2 regions of the Haloglycomyces albus DSM 45210 genome follow, and region 1 is predicted to be linked to the other one. Evidence: riboswitches for the same ligand, from Rfam matches in the RefSeq annotation. Region 1 holds a riboswitch; the other holds the start of a gene.

The links. Region 1 has a riboswitch for cobalamin ahead of HALAL_RS0113280 (CbtB domain-containing protein). Riboswitches for the same ligand answer to the same signal wherever they lie in the genome.
Region 2: another riboswitch for cobalamin. It lies ahead of HALAL_RS18865 (ABC transporter substrate-binding protein); the one in region 1 lies ahead of HALAL_RS0113280 (CbtB domain-containing protein).

What each region holds. Positions count from the first base shown of each region.
Region 1 covers NZ_AZUQ01000001.1:2,862,633-2,869,339, forward strand. Annotated here, with positions in the region: gene cobN (cobaltochelatase subunit CobN) at 1-630, opposite strand, end outside; gene HALAL_RS0113260 (cobyric acid synthase) at 630-2,183, opposite strand; gene cbiB (adenosylcobinamide-phosphate synthase CbiB) at 2,180-3,115, opposite strand; gene HALAL_RS0113270 (histidine phosphatase family protein) at 3,112-3,693, opposite strand; gene HALAL_RS0113275 (CbtA family protein) at 3,690-4,442, opposite strand; gene HALAL_RS0113280 (CbtB domain-containing protein) at 4,456-4,641, opposite strand; cobalamin riboswitch at 4,670-4,876, opposite strand; gene HALAL_RS0113285 (class I SAM-dependent methyltransferase) at 5,033-5,761, shown strand; gene HALAL_RS0113290 (hypothetical protein) at 5,845-6,159, opposite strand; gene HALAL_RS0113295 (MFS transporter) at 6,581-6,707, opposite strand, start outside.
Region 2 covers NZ_AZUQ01000001.1:64,517-71,223, reverse strand. Annotated here, with positions in the region: gene HALAL_RS0100380 (hypothetical protein) at 1-323, shown strand, start outside; gene HALAL_RS0100375 (carbohydrate kinase family protein) at 307-1,233, opposite strand; gene wrbA (NAD(P)H:quinone oxidoreductase) at 1,405-2,013, shown strand; gene HALAL_RS0100365 (FecCD family ABC transporter permease) at 2,052-3,116, opposite strand; gene HALAL_RS18865 (ABC transporter substrate-binding protein) at 3,116-4,099, opposite strand; cobalamin riboswitch at 4,122-4,375, opposite strand; gene deoD (purine-nucleoside phosphorylase) at 4,501-5,211, opposite strand; gene HALAL_RS0100350 (BMP family lipoprotein) at 5,446-6,522, shown strand.

The DNA.
Region 1 (6,707 bases):
GACGGCGTTGGCCCCCTTTCGCTCGACCGACTCGAGCAGGGCGTCGATGAATTCGGTATTGCCACTCAACAGGTGGGAACGGTAGAAGACCACGCCGATGGTGGGTCGGTCCGGGTCCAGATCGGACAGAGCGTCGCCGCGGTGCGGGTGGTAGGTGCCGACCCCTGGCGTCTCTTGCGGATCGGAGAACCCGCAACCGTGCAGCATGACGGTGTCGGCCACGAACCTGAAGAGCTGTTCGGTATTGTCCACCCCTCCCAGACGCAGATATTCGAAGCACTGCGCCACTGAGGCGGTGGGAAGGGTGGAGGCGGCGGTCAACTCCGCGTCCGGCGACGATTCCCCGGACAGGGCCACCAGTGCGATGTCACGTTGCCCGCATTTGTGCCGCAGCTGATCGAACAGTTCGGGAAAGGCCGCTCGGCCGCCCAGGAGCCGTACGACCGCGACGCGGACGTCGGCGAGGTTGTCGTCGATCCACGCACCCACGGCCTCGGAGTCGTCTTTCGGAGCGCGTGCGGGGTTCAACGCTCGCACGGCGACCGTCTCGTCATCCAGCCGTTCCACCGCCTGGGCGGCGGCCAGAATTTCAGTGTCGGCCGTGGTCAGGAACAGTATCGTATCCGTCATCAGGCTTGCTCCGTTGCTTGGGTCGGCGTTGACAGGGCAGGTGCACCACCGGGCGGTGCGATGAAAGGATTGTCGGGGGCACCCTTCTGGATCAGGTTGAAGAGGTACGACATGTCGAGATGTTCGTCCAGAACGTCGGCGAAGGCGTCCAACCGGTTGCGCCGCACCTGAGCGAAATCGACGTCTCCCGGTGCGAACGACAGTCCACGCCGCCGCGCGACCCGGGTGAGGAAGGCACGACGCAGTGCGTTGTTCTCCAGCAGGCCGTGCCAGGAGGTACCCAGGATCGACCCGACGCGACATCCCTCCGCGCCGTCGACGTCGTCGGCCAGCCAGGATTCGCCACCCCAAGGCCGAGGACGTCCGTGCCGGATCGAATAGGCGTCGACCGCCGCATCGTCGAATAGAGGGGCGCGACCGTGATGGCGTCGTAGAGTCTTGTCGCGGTGGAAAACCGTGTCAACCGGCAGAATATCCAGGCCCTTCACCTCTCCACGCCGAGATTCGACCTCGTCGTGCAGACGGCGACCGAGCATTTGATAACCGCCGCAGACTCCCAAGGTGGGTTCATCGGCCGCGCAGCGGCGGCGGACGGCTTCGGCCAAACCTCGTTCGTGCAACCAATCGAGATCGCCTACCGTGTTCTTCGATCCCGGTAGCACGACGAGGTCGGCGTTGGTGATATCGGCGGCCGATTCGCTGAACCGCACCGACACCCCCGGCTCGACGGTGAGGGCGTCGATATCGGTGAAGTTCGAGATGTGTGGAAGACGCACGACCGTCACGGTCAGCGAATCCTTCCCCAGCGGCGGAAGGGCCTCACGACGTTGATCCAGGGCGAGTGAATCCTCCGCGTCGATCGTCAGGCCGCTGACATGCGGAATGACACCGAGACAGGGGCGTTGGGTGAGCTCTTCCAGTTGCCGGATACCCGGGTCGAGAACGGTTCGGTCGCCCCGGAAACGATTGATGATAAATCCGGACACCAGTGCCTGGTCGGCCGGCTCCATGAGGGCCAACGTCCCGTACAGGGAGGCGAAGGCACCACCACGATCGATATCACAGACGATCACTACCGGCATGTCGTGCTGTCGCGCCAATCCCAGGTTCGTCAGATCGTAGGGGCGCAGATTGATTTCCGCCGCGCCGCCCGCGCCTTCGGCGAGAACGACGTCGAAGCGAGACGCCAAATCCCGCAACGACTCCGACACCACCGGAAGGAGCGTTGTCTTGCGAGTGTGGTAATCCCGTGCCCCGGCGTCGAAGGCCGTATGCCCGCGAATCACCACTTGGGAATGTCGCGGTCCGGTCGGTTTGATCAGAATCGGATTCATGGCGATCTCGGCGTCCACTCCGGCGGCGTCCGCCTGAGCGGCTTGGGCGCGGCCGATCTCGCCGCCGTCGAGGGTCACGGCGGCGTTCAGGGCCATGTTCTGAGCTTTGAACGGCGCGACGCGATGGCCCTGTCGGGACAGGAGTCGGCACAGGCCGGACACTAGAACGCTTTTACCGGCATCGGAGGTCGTCCCCGCGACCAGAAGAGTTCCCTTCATCGGCGGCACCTCCAACGAGCCACGACCGCTGTCGCTACGGCGGTCGTATAGATCAACCAGGACAAGCGATTGGCCCGTGCGATGTCGTGTCGTCGTACCCGGCGGCCGCGACCGAGACGGGGACGCCGGTCCCGAGTGTCTCCGTACGTGTTCACCGTGCCTCCGATGCGGACTCCCAGAGCTCCCGCGAAGGCCGCTTCGGCCGTTCCGGCATTGGGGCTAGGGTGCGCAGCGGAATCACGGGACACCACCCGCGCCGCCTCCACGCTCGTACCGCCCACGGCGGGAGCGAACGCGATGGCCGCCAGCGCCGTCAAGCGAGCGGGAACGAAATTCATGACGTCGTCCAGTCGGGCGGCGGCCGTACCAAAACGGCGATATCGCCGAGTGCGATAACCGACCATGGCGTCCAGGGTGTTGACACAGCGGTGTGCCACGATACCGACCGGACCGGCCACCACTCCCCACCACAGCGGAGCGATCGACGCGTCCGAGGTGTTCTCCGCGACCGACTCCACGGTGGCAGCGGCCAGCTCGTCCGCATCGAGGTCGTCGGCTTCTCGAGCGCACAAAGCACCCAGCGCACCACGAGCCTCGGCCATCTCGTTTGCCAGCAGCGGGCGAGACACCGCATCGGCGGCCTCGATCAGGGAGCGTTGTCCCAACGCCGCCCATGTCACCGCGGCGGAGAAGACGAGTTCGCTCCACCGACGTCGCCGTGCCAGCCGATACGCCCACCAAGCAGCACCGGTCGTCGTCCCCACCGTCAACGCGAGGTACGCCGCTCCCGCTGTGCGGTTGTCACGCCACATGCGCTCTTCGAGTTTGGAGGCGAGTGTGCCGAACCCCGCTACCGGGTGCCGGCGACGCGGGTCGCCGCAGCATCGATCCAGGGCCGCGCCTACCGCCAGCCCAAGCGCGGTCGCGTTCATGAAGTGGCCTCCACATTCAGCGAACGCAAGGTCCAGATTCCACTGTGGGCCGTCAGTGTCGTAGCGGTTCCGGGGGCGACGTCAATGCGCCACAAGGAAGCGGTCGGAGCATGCAGAATCGACAGCAGAGCGGCCTTAATCGGACCGGCGCTCGTAATGACCAGAGTATGACCGGCGTGCGAGGCCAGTTCGGACAGGGCCGCATCGACACGCTCGCTGAGAGAGGCGAAGGTCTCGCCGTTGGGTGGGGCGTGATCGAAAGGATCGTCCAGCCACCGGCTCATGGCCTCGGAGTCGGTTTCGGCCGCGTGAGCGAGGCTGTGCCCGCTCCAATCTCCGAAGTCCAACTCCGCCCATCGGCTGTCGACCGTCGGCCGGGTGTATCCGACCAGCTCGGCGGTGTCGAGGCAGCGGGCGGAGTCGGAAGTGACGACATGATCGGTGACCAATCGGCCGCACCAGTGGGCGACCAGTTCACGGCCCGCTCGATCCAGCGGCTCATTGCTGGGAAAGAGGCTGCGCCGCGTTGCCGAGGTCGGGCCGTGCCGTAGCAGGGTGACGGTGGAGCGGTGGCTCATAGTGCGTCGGCCTTCGCGGTTTTCGTTTGTGCGCGTTGCGAGAGCCACGCGAATATGGTCGTCAGCGCCACCCACAGCAGTAGCTGTGTACCGATGGAGGACAGGCGGAATGACCAGAAGACGTCGGCGGGGAAATCGGCACCGCCTGCCGGAGAGGGAAGTAGCAGCCAAGCCGTCCCCAAAACGGCGACCCCCGCTGCCGCCACGGTGATCTGCCGTTGCGGCGGCTCCCATTCCCGAGCATGGAGACGCTTGGCCAGCCACCATAGGAACCCCAGGGTGACCGCTCCAATGGCGAGTGTGGCGAAGTAGAGGGCGGTGCGGTTACCGACGGTTCCCGGATCACCCACTCCAGGTGGATTGGCGGGATAAACCAGTGCCGGATACAGCACCACCGTGGCGGTAACGGCCGCTCCGACCTTCCATGTCGCGGCCCATTCGTCACGTGTCGTCAGGCGCGAGCGCGCCAATCCGAAGGCGAGTCCGAAGACGCCGCCGAAGGCCGCTCCGACCAGGGAGGTGGCCACTGGAAGCATGGCCTCCTGGACGGGACGGGATACCAATTCGTCCTCATGGTCGTGACCTCCGCCCGACTCTTCCGAGCCGTGCGAATGGCCTTCGTCCGATTGCTCTTCGATCTCAATGGCCGCGCGCAAGGTAGGCTCACCCGCGGCCCAGGCAAAGAGACCCGACAAGAGCCCAGCAAGAAGTCCCGCCGCGAGTCCGCGGCGGAGATAGTCGGTGATCATTCGCTATCGGCTCCTAGTGGCAAGGAAAGCCGAGAAGGTGGCGGGCATCGTGGAAGGCTTCATGCAGCCACGGTGTTCCACCGGTGAGCGTGCCCTGTTCGAACGCGACGCCGTAGACGACGGCGGTCAACATGGCAACGGTGAATAGTGAGATGACGAATTCGCGACTGAGGCCAGTCGTCGTATTGAGAGCAGTCATTATTCCTCCACGGGGATAACCTCGTCCCCGAGATCGGGACAACGACGTTAGTATCCTGGCTTTCGGATCGTCGCTTCCCCCTCCGCCTTCCCGGGTCTTCCCAGTGGCGACTCTCTGTCTGGACAGGCTGGGCCTGGAGGAGGAAACTTCCCGAATACAGTGGCGGGACCGCCGCAGATTCGCACTGCGTTCCTAACAGCCGCTATCAGAGCTTCCATCACTTTACACACCGACTCGCGGCTTGTAAACCTACGGTAGTGGCGATGGTGAGCTGTGTGGGTTATCGGATGGAGGTGTGCCGTTTTCCTGGGGAAAGATCGTCTATTGCGCGTTCTTGATAAACAGTACGCGCGTACTGTATGGTGGTGTCATCGCAATCGAAAGGAATCACATGGACGCCACCAACTTCGGCACCGCGGCCGACCTGTACGACAATGTTCGTCCCACCTACCCGCGTGAGGCGATCGATTACCAACTGGGAACCGACCCGGTGACCGTCGCCGATATCGGTGCCGGCACGGGGAAACTGACTCGAATCATTGTCCAAGCTGGACACCGTGTCATCGCCGTCGAGCCCGACTCACGGATGGCCGAACAGCTTAGCGGTCAATCGTCCGACGTGCCCGTCCACGTTGCCGGAGCGGAGGAACTGCCGCTGGACGATAATAGTGTCGACGTCGTCACCGCGGGACAGTCCTTCCACTGGTTCGATAACGACACCGCGCTGCGGGAGATCCGGAGGGTACTGAACCCGGATGGAGTCTTCGCGCCGATCTGGAACATCCGCGATGAAAGCGTCTCCTGGGTGGCGGCATTGTCGGAGATCATCGGGCGCTCCAACGCCGAATACCTCGCTTCACATATCGCCGACGACAGCGACTACTTCGAACCGCACTTCAGTCAGCGTGAACTACAGGTCTTCCGCCATGAATACCCCATAACCCCACAACGATTGTCGGATTTGGTGCGCTCCCGATCGAATTATCTCAACGGCAGTAGCGAATATCGGGCCGACCTGGACACTCGCGTGGCGGATCTGCTCAATGAGCACCCGGATCTGCGGGGCAGAGACGAGTTCGTCATGCCCTATCGGACCTACGCCTTCCGCCTACGTGCCTGACCATCGGCCCGGTATCACGTCGATTCCGCATGGTGTCAGGCGGCGAACGGCCGCGACCGCTGCCGAACCACCCGACGTTCGCATTATTCGGGTGGCTGGAGATGGGGTTTGACCGTCCAGGCGATTTTATCGGTCAACTCCGCCAGCCAGGCGCGGTTGCGGCGGGCGCGAATGTAAAGGCGTTCGCTGTAGAGCACGACGCTAGGGCGAGTCCATTCGTGGCAGTAGGCGACCGCCGCGGGCGGACATTCGCGCTCCGGCCTGGGTTCCTGATCGCATTCCACCGGCAGAAGGTAGACGGTTTTACTCGCCGCATGGAGCCGCACTTGCCATTGGTGTTGATCGTGTTCGAGGGTTCCGATATTGACGGCGTCAGCGGGGAGATAGTTGACCGGCATGAGCGGCAGGCTCCTTTCGCGACGAGACAGGCGATACCGTCGGCGGTAATATGGCGGACTTGGGTATGAACGGTGCGATGGTGGTGGGCGGTTGGAGGTTGGACGACGTTGTCGGTTGTTTCATTGTGTCGGTCATATCGGAATGTGCTGGTTTTCAATCCGGCATTTCTGACGCGTGTCGTTTCCCACCAGATTATGTCCCTTCAGGGGGTTACTCCACATCAACTTCCAGACCGAGTGGCGTGGCGCTGCCCGCGAACAGCCGATGGGCCGCCACCTGATGCCGTGAACGATGCGGACGAGTCCCCCGCACCCCTGTAGCGTTCCCGCCGGTCGTTCAACGTCACGAGCGAGCTCGCTTATGGACGTTGCTGTCGAATTCGTCGGTACGTGTCGGCCCCACGAGGTCTGCCCGTCCGTTTCAACGTCCCTCAACTGCCGGCTTTTCCCTCCGGTCCACTGTACTCGCCAAACGGTCGTCGGCGGCCTCAGAAGTGTTCAGATCGATACGGAGCACACCGATGGCGCTGGCGACGGCGAGCGCGCAC
Region 2 (6,707 bases), 2.8 Mb from region 1:
GACTGCTGAGCGACTTCTTCGTTTGGCTGACCTGGCCGCAGTTGCGCCGTCGCCGAGACCTCCTGGTCATCGGGGCCGCGTGGCCCCTCCTGGCATGGTCGGCACTGTTGATCGTGGTGCGGTTTGAGACGGGGCTACGCCCCAGCTCAGAAATCTCGGTGGGTATTCCGCTGATCGCAGCGATCGTCGGGACACTGTTCATGCTGATACAACACGCCGAGCAGTTGCCGCGCCCCGTGGAAGCGGACAACGCGGCCAATCCGTTCGACGATGTGATTTCGCGAGCCCGTGCGATGACCGAGCGTTCTACGCAAGACGATTGAGTGCGTGGACGAGGACGTCCTCATCGATGAAGTCCGTGTGGGTGCCGGCGGCTTGAACCGTCCAGGCACCCGCAATGGCGCCGGCGTGTAGCGCGCTGGACGGTTTGGCTCCTTTGCCGGTGGCCCAAAGGAAGCCCGCCACAAAGGCATCGCCGGCGCCGTTGGTGTCCACCACTTCCCAATCGTTCCACGCGGGCCCGAAGTCATTGATGATGCTCGCATCGATGGCAGTGAACGCGGTGAGCGTATCGCCCCGTAGGGCCCACCCCCCTTTGCCTCCAGCGGTCGCGATGACAGTGTGTGCGCGACCGTGGTCGGCAATCCATCGCATCGTCTCCGGAGTGCGGTGCCCCAGCTTCTCGCTGGACAGAAAGACTACGTCACTGCGCAGCGCGAACTCCTTATGGTGGTCGTCGACCCCGTTCCACGAATGGAGGTCGGTGGAGACGCTGGTGGTGTCGTAATCGATATGGTCGAACACCTCGCGACAGACGTTATTGATCGACACGTGCACCTGGCCGGCGTCCCGCATGTGCGGTCGGTACAGCTCTGGATCCAGACGTAGATCGTACGGGTGCCGACCGTCGTAGAAGGAAAACCGCTTACCGTCCTTATCGACCAGATTCACACTACGAGGAGTGCCGTTCGGCGCCGGTTGATACGCGAACTCCAGCCCGGCCTTGCGATAGTGATCGAGCACCGTCTCACCTTGCGGGTCGGCACCGAGAAAATCAATCAACAGCGTCGAGCGACGCAGTTCATGACTGGCCAGAGCCACACCGTTTCCGGTATGAGCGACGAAATCACGAATCGGCGGCACGGACAGCGAATCTCCTCCGGGAACATCGAGCCGTGGAACCCGCACGATCGTGTCCACGCCGACTCCGCCCAGCACTACAAGCTCAGTCATGCCTCGATTGTCCTATTCGGTGCGCGACCCTGGCAACCACAATAAAAACGATCGCGTAAACAAAATCGCAAGACCGTTTTATCGCTAAAAGTAAAGTTGCGATCACCGAGGGATATAATGACGGGCGGCTGACGTCTTCAAACAGCTCACACGGTCACTAAGGAGTGCGACATGGTTAATCTGGCCATCATCTATTACTCGCAAACAGGCAACGTACACGCCATGGCCAAAACCGCCGAACGCGAGGCCAACGACTGGGGTGCCGAGGTCCGACTCCGCCGCGCCGAAGAACTGGCACCCGCGAGCGCCATCGAATCCAACGCCGACTGGAAGGCGCATTTTGACGCCACCTTGGATATACCGGTCGCTACCCTGGACGACCTGGAATGGGCCGATGCCCTCATGTTCGGGACACCCACGAGATACGGGCTCCCCACCGCCCAGCTGAAGCAGTTCATCGATCAGACCGGACCGTTGTGGGGCGCGGGGAAACTCATCAATAAGACCGTCTCCGCGTTCACCTCCTCGCAGACCAGTCACGGGGGTCAGGAGACGACCATTACGTCGATGATGAACACCTTCTATCATTGGGGAGCGATCATCGTGCCGCTCGGCTACACCGACCCCATGATGTTCGAGGCCGAACTGGGTAATCCATACGGCGCCAGTCATGTCGGCGTGAACGGTCCGGTGGGGGAGAAAACGCGGATTGAAGTCGCGCTCTTGACCAAACGGCTCCTGGGGATCACCGACAGCTTTAAGAAGGGGTCCACCACGTAGCAACGATGCGGTAGAGCGCGGGGTCTCCCACCGCGCTCCTACATTGAAACCAATCGTTTGCTGCGGGCCATCAGTAGAATGAACATCGGTACACCGATGACGGCGGTAATGACGCCGACCGGGATCTCGCGTGGTTCGAATACCGTGCGGGCCACCGTGTCCACCCATATCATGAAAATCGCCCCCACCATGGTCGCTATCGGTAGTAGCCGCCGGTAACTTGGCCCGCTGAACAGTCGCACCGCATGCGGCAGAATCAATCCGACGAAACCGATGGCGCCGCTGATGGACACGAGAGTGGCCGTCAACAGAGCTCCGGCGACCAGCAACAACCAGCGGGTACGGTGTACCGATACCCCGAGAGCGACGGCGGTTTCCTCCCCGAACGCGAACGCGTCGAGCGCCTTGGCGTGCCCCATCGTGATAATTCCTACCAGGGCAAACACTGTAAATGCCAGGCCCAACGACTCCCACCGCGCTCGTGACAGTGATCCGGACAGCCAGTGGATGATCGATTGCGTCGCTTGAGGATTACCCTCCCAGATGATGATGAAGGTCGTGATGGCGCCGCAGAACTGGCTCAGCGCGATCCCTGCCAGGATCATCCGTCCCGGGGCGAGAGCGCCGCGTTGCAGGGAGAAGAGAATGACCAGGCTGAATACGGTAATGGCTCCGAGGAATGCTCCCGCCGTGAGTGCGTACAGACCGCTTCCCACCCCGACCACGATGACGGCGACGGCCCCGAGCGACGCACCCGAGGAGACGCCGAAGAGATACGGGTCGGCCATGGGATTGCGGGTCAGGCTCTGCATGACCGCTCCGGTCAGTGCCAGCCCCGCGCCGACCACTCCGGCGGTGAGGACGCGGGGCAGGCGCAGTTCCCAGACGATGCGGCCGTGCAGGGCGGAAACGTCGCCGGCGCTGATCCCGGTCCACTCGATGAGGATGTGCCAGACCGAGCTCACCGACAGTCCCGCCGGACCGATCGCAACACTGTGAAGTATGGACAGAATGAGGCCGACCAGCAGTGCGAGGCAGGCGACGGTTATGCGACGCGATTGTTTGAGTTCCCGATGCCCGGCGGAGCACGGGGCGCTCGCCACTACAGGACCGCCGCTATCTGCTCGCTGAGGTCGGCGATGGCTTCCGCGTTTCGGAAGCCGGCGGTGGTGGCGGAGAAGGGTATGGTGACGATGGTGTCGTCCTGTACCGCCGACAATTCGTTGAGAGCCGGATCGTTGTGTAGTTTGTCGATTTTTTCGGTGGCAGGCGACCATTCGGCATCGACGGCGACGATGACGTCGGGGTCGATTTCAATGATGTTCTCCCAGTTCACTTCCGCCCAGCTCCCTTCGACGTCGGAGAAGCCGTTGTCCAGCCCCAGGGAGTTCATGAGCATGGCCGGTGTGCCGCAGCAAGCGCCGACGCTGGGGGAATCGAGTTTGTTGTCCCACCAGAGAACGGTCAGGTCGGCGTCGGTGAGAGAGGCGGCGGATTGATCGATCGTCGTCTGCTGGTCCGACACCAGTTTTTCTCCTTGCTCGGTGATGTCGAACAGTGCCGCGATATCGGTGATTTCGCCGTGCACGTCGGAGATTTCCATGGGCCGGTCCATGCAGGAACTTGGGGACAGGTAGGAGGCGATGCCTAGGCTGGTCAGGTCGTCGCGGCTACCGGCGGCGTCGTCGTTGAACGCGGATTCGTAGGAACCGTAGACGAAATCGGGTTCGACGTCGTAGAGAACCTCTTTGGACGGGTATTGCTCGGCGAGGACGGGGACGTCGGCGTAGGCGTCGGCCAAGTCGGGATGGATGGCGTCGTCGAGATAGGCCGTTCCGATGAGATGGTCTTCCAGACCGAGCGCCAGCATGATTTCCGTGGCGGCCTGGTTCATGGTGACGACTCGTTCGGGAACGTCGGTTGCGGACACTTCGACTCCGCAGTTGTCGATGGTGGTCGTGTCGGGGGATGACGACGCTTCCGGGTCGGTTCCGCATGCGGAGAGACCGATGATCGCGGCGGCGGACAGCGTAGCGATACCTTTGCGTGACAGGGAATCGGAACGCGGTTGAGACAGAGTGGACATGCGATACTCCCATACCTCGTGGTGGACTTCCTCTGCCGCAGCCGGTCTCCTGACTTACAAGTGAAGACGAACTTCCATCGGTCACCTTCCCAGACGGTTGAGTCCAGTGGCTGCGACCCGTGTCCGTACGCCGCCGTCGGCGGGCACCTATGGTTGGCGAACCGACTCCGAGGTCGGTACGACCGGTCGCGTGAACCGATGTTTACTTGTTTACAGTGGCGAGGACCGTTCCGGATTCGCACCGGATTCCCGTGCACTGCGGCGGGTCCAGAATAAACGAAGCTGTATCGCAATACTCGTCGGCGGTGTCGGGGTGTGTTGGCGACGTCTAAAACACGATCGGCTCGGCCACCTCGGAAGGTACGGGTGGCCGAGCCGACGTCGTGGAATGAGGGAGCCGCTTACGACACTGCGGAGTCCAGAGCGATTTCCATCATCTCGGAGAACGACTCCTGACGCTCCTGAGCCGACAACGCCGTTCCCTGCAGAATGTGATCGGAAATGGTGCAGATGGCGAGCGCGCGAGCCTGGAACTTCGCCGCCAAGGTGTAAATGGCGGCGGCTTCCATTTCAATGGCGAGAATGCCGTAATCCGACAGGCGTTTTTCCACTTCCGGTGCGTCGGTGTAGAAGGTGTCGGAGCTGTACAGTTGGCCGACGCGGAGGTTGATGCCGCGGGCCTCCGCTGCCTGGTCGGCGGCTTTGAGGAGGCTGTAGTCGGCGACCGGGGCGAAGTCCACTACGTTTTCGAACCGGATGCGGTTCATGCTGGAATTGGTGGTGGCTCCGATGCCCGCGACGACGTCACGTAGTTCAATCGAGTTGTGGACGGCTCCGGCGGAGCCGACGCGAATGACGTTCTTAACCTCGTAGTAATCCAGCAGTTCGTGGGTGTAGATGGCAGCGGAGGGCTGGCCCATTCCCGTGCCCTGTACCGATACCCGTTGGCCCTTGTAGGTGCCGGTGTAGCCGAACATATTGCGTACTTCCGTGTAGCACCGGGCGTCCTCCAGGAATGTCTCGGCAATCCATTTGGCGCGCAGTGGATCACCTGGGAGAAGGACGGTGTCGGCAATATCGCCTTTGGCGGCGGAAATATGTGGTGTTGACATGTCTACAGCATGACATATTCATCCCATGAATTTTTCAGCGGTGAGACGGGTCTGTTCGCGTCTCTTGTGTCGAAAACGAATCGTGTGGTCGTTTTGATGCGCTGACATTCGCAAATGGACGGATCCGTGCGCGTGGCAGCGGTCATACGCTCGGATTAAGGTCACAGGCAAAGGGGATAACGATTCCACAACACATAGTGCCAAACCGCCCATCATGGGATGATTATTGATCTCATGGAGTCAAGGAACCAACCACTAGTGAAGGCCGTCACCGTAGCGTCTGTGGGAATGCTGACCCTCAGCGCTTGTGGCGGCAACGGCGATGGCGCCGGAGGCGATCAAGCCGAGAATGAATATCAAGCCTGCATGGTCACCGACTCGGGTGATGTCGACGACCGTTCGTTCAATGAGGCGGCGTGGGACGGGTTCCTTCAATCATCGTACGGAAACTCGAGCATCCACGTCGACTACCTGGTATCGGAGACGCATGACGATTTCTTGCCGAATCTGGAGCAGTCGATCGCCAACGACTGCGACATCATCTTCGGCATCGGTGGCCTGATCGTCGAAGACCTGGCCGAATTCGCCGCCGAGCATCCCGAGCAGGATTTTGCCATCGTGGACGGCAATATCGACCTCGACAATGTCTACTCGATCGAATTCGACCCCTCCGAATCGTCCTTCCTCACCGGATACGCCGCCGCTGCCACGAGCGAGACGGGAACGGTGGCCACATGGGGCGGTATGCCGATCGGGCCGGTGACGATCTTCATGGACGGATACGTCCAAGGAGTCGAGTACTACAACGAGGTCAAAAACGAGTCCGTGGACGTTCTCGGGTGGGATCCCGACGCCCAGGAAGGGACCTTCATCGACAGCTTCGAAGATGTCGAGTCCGGGCGAGAGGTAACGGAGAACTTCGTCGAGGAAGGGGCCGACGTCGTTCACTCGGTCGCCGGTACCGCCGGCATGGGGACGATCGAAGTCGCCAAAGAGACCGGCGACGTCAAAGTCGTCTGGGTGGACCGCGACGGATGTATCGCCTTGGAAGACGCCTGCGACCGCATTCTGACCTCGTCGGTCAAGAACATCTCCGCGGCCGTGACGAAGGCGATCGACCGTTCCTACGCCGGAGGCGGAACCGACGGTTCCTATCTGGGAGACCTGTCCAATGAAGGCGTGGCGATGTCGGAGTTCCACACCTTCGACACTCAAGTCCCGGACGATCTGACCATCGAACTCGACAAGATTCAGTCCCAGATCATCACGGGGTCGCTGACGATCGACAGCCCCGCCCGTCCGGAGCAGTAGTCCTTCGCCGGCGCGTCGACCCCGGTGGGATGCGAGATACCTAACGATCTGGAGGGAATTCTTGCGTCCCACCTGCCCGTCGGCGCACAATGTGAAGCAACGACAAATTCATCCCATGAATCGTTCTCGAGCGATGACATGGGCAGTTGACGTGGTGAAGGCACCACCAGGGCCTCGTTCGGTGC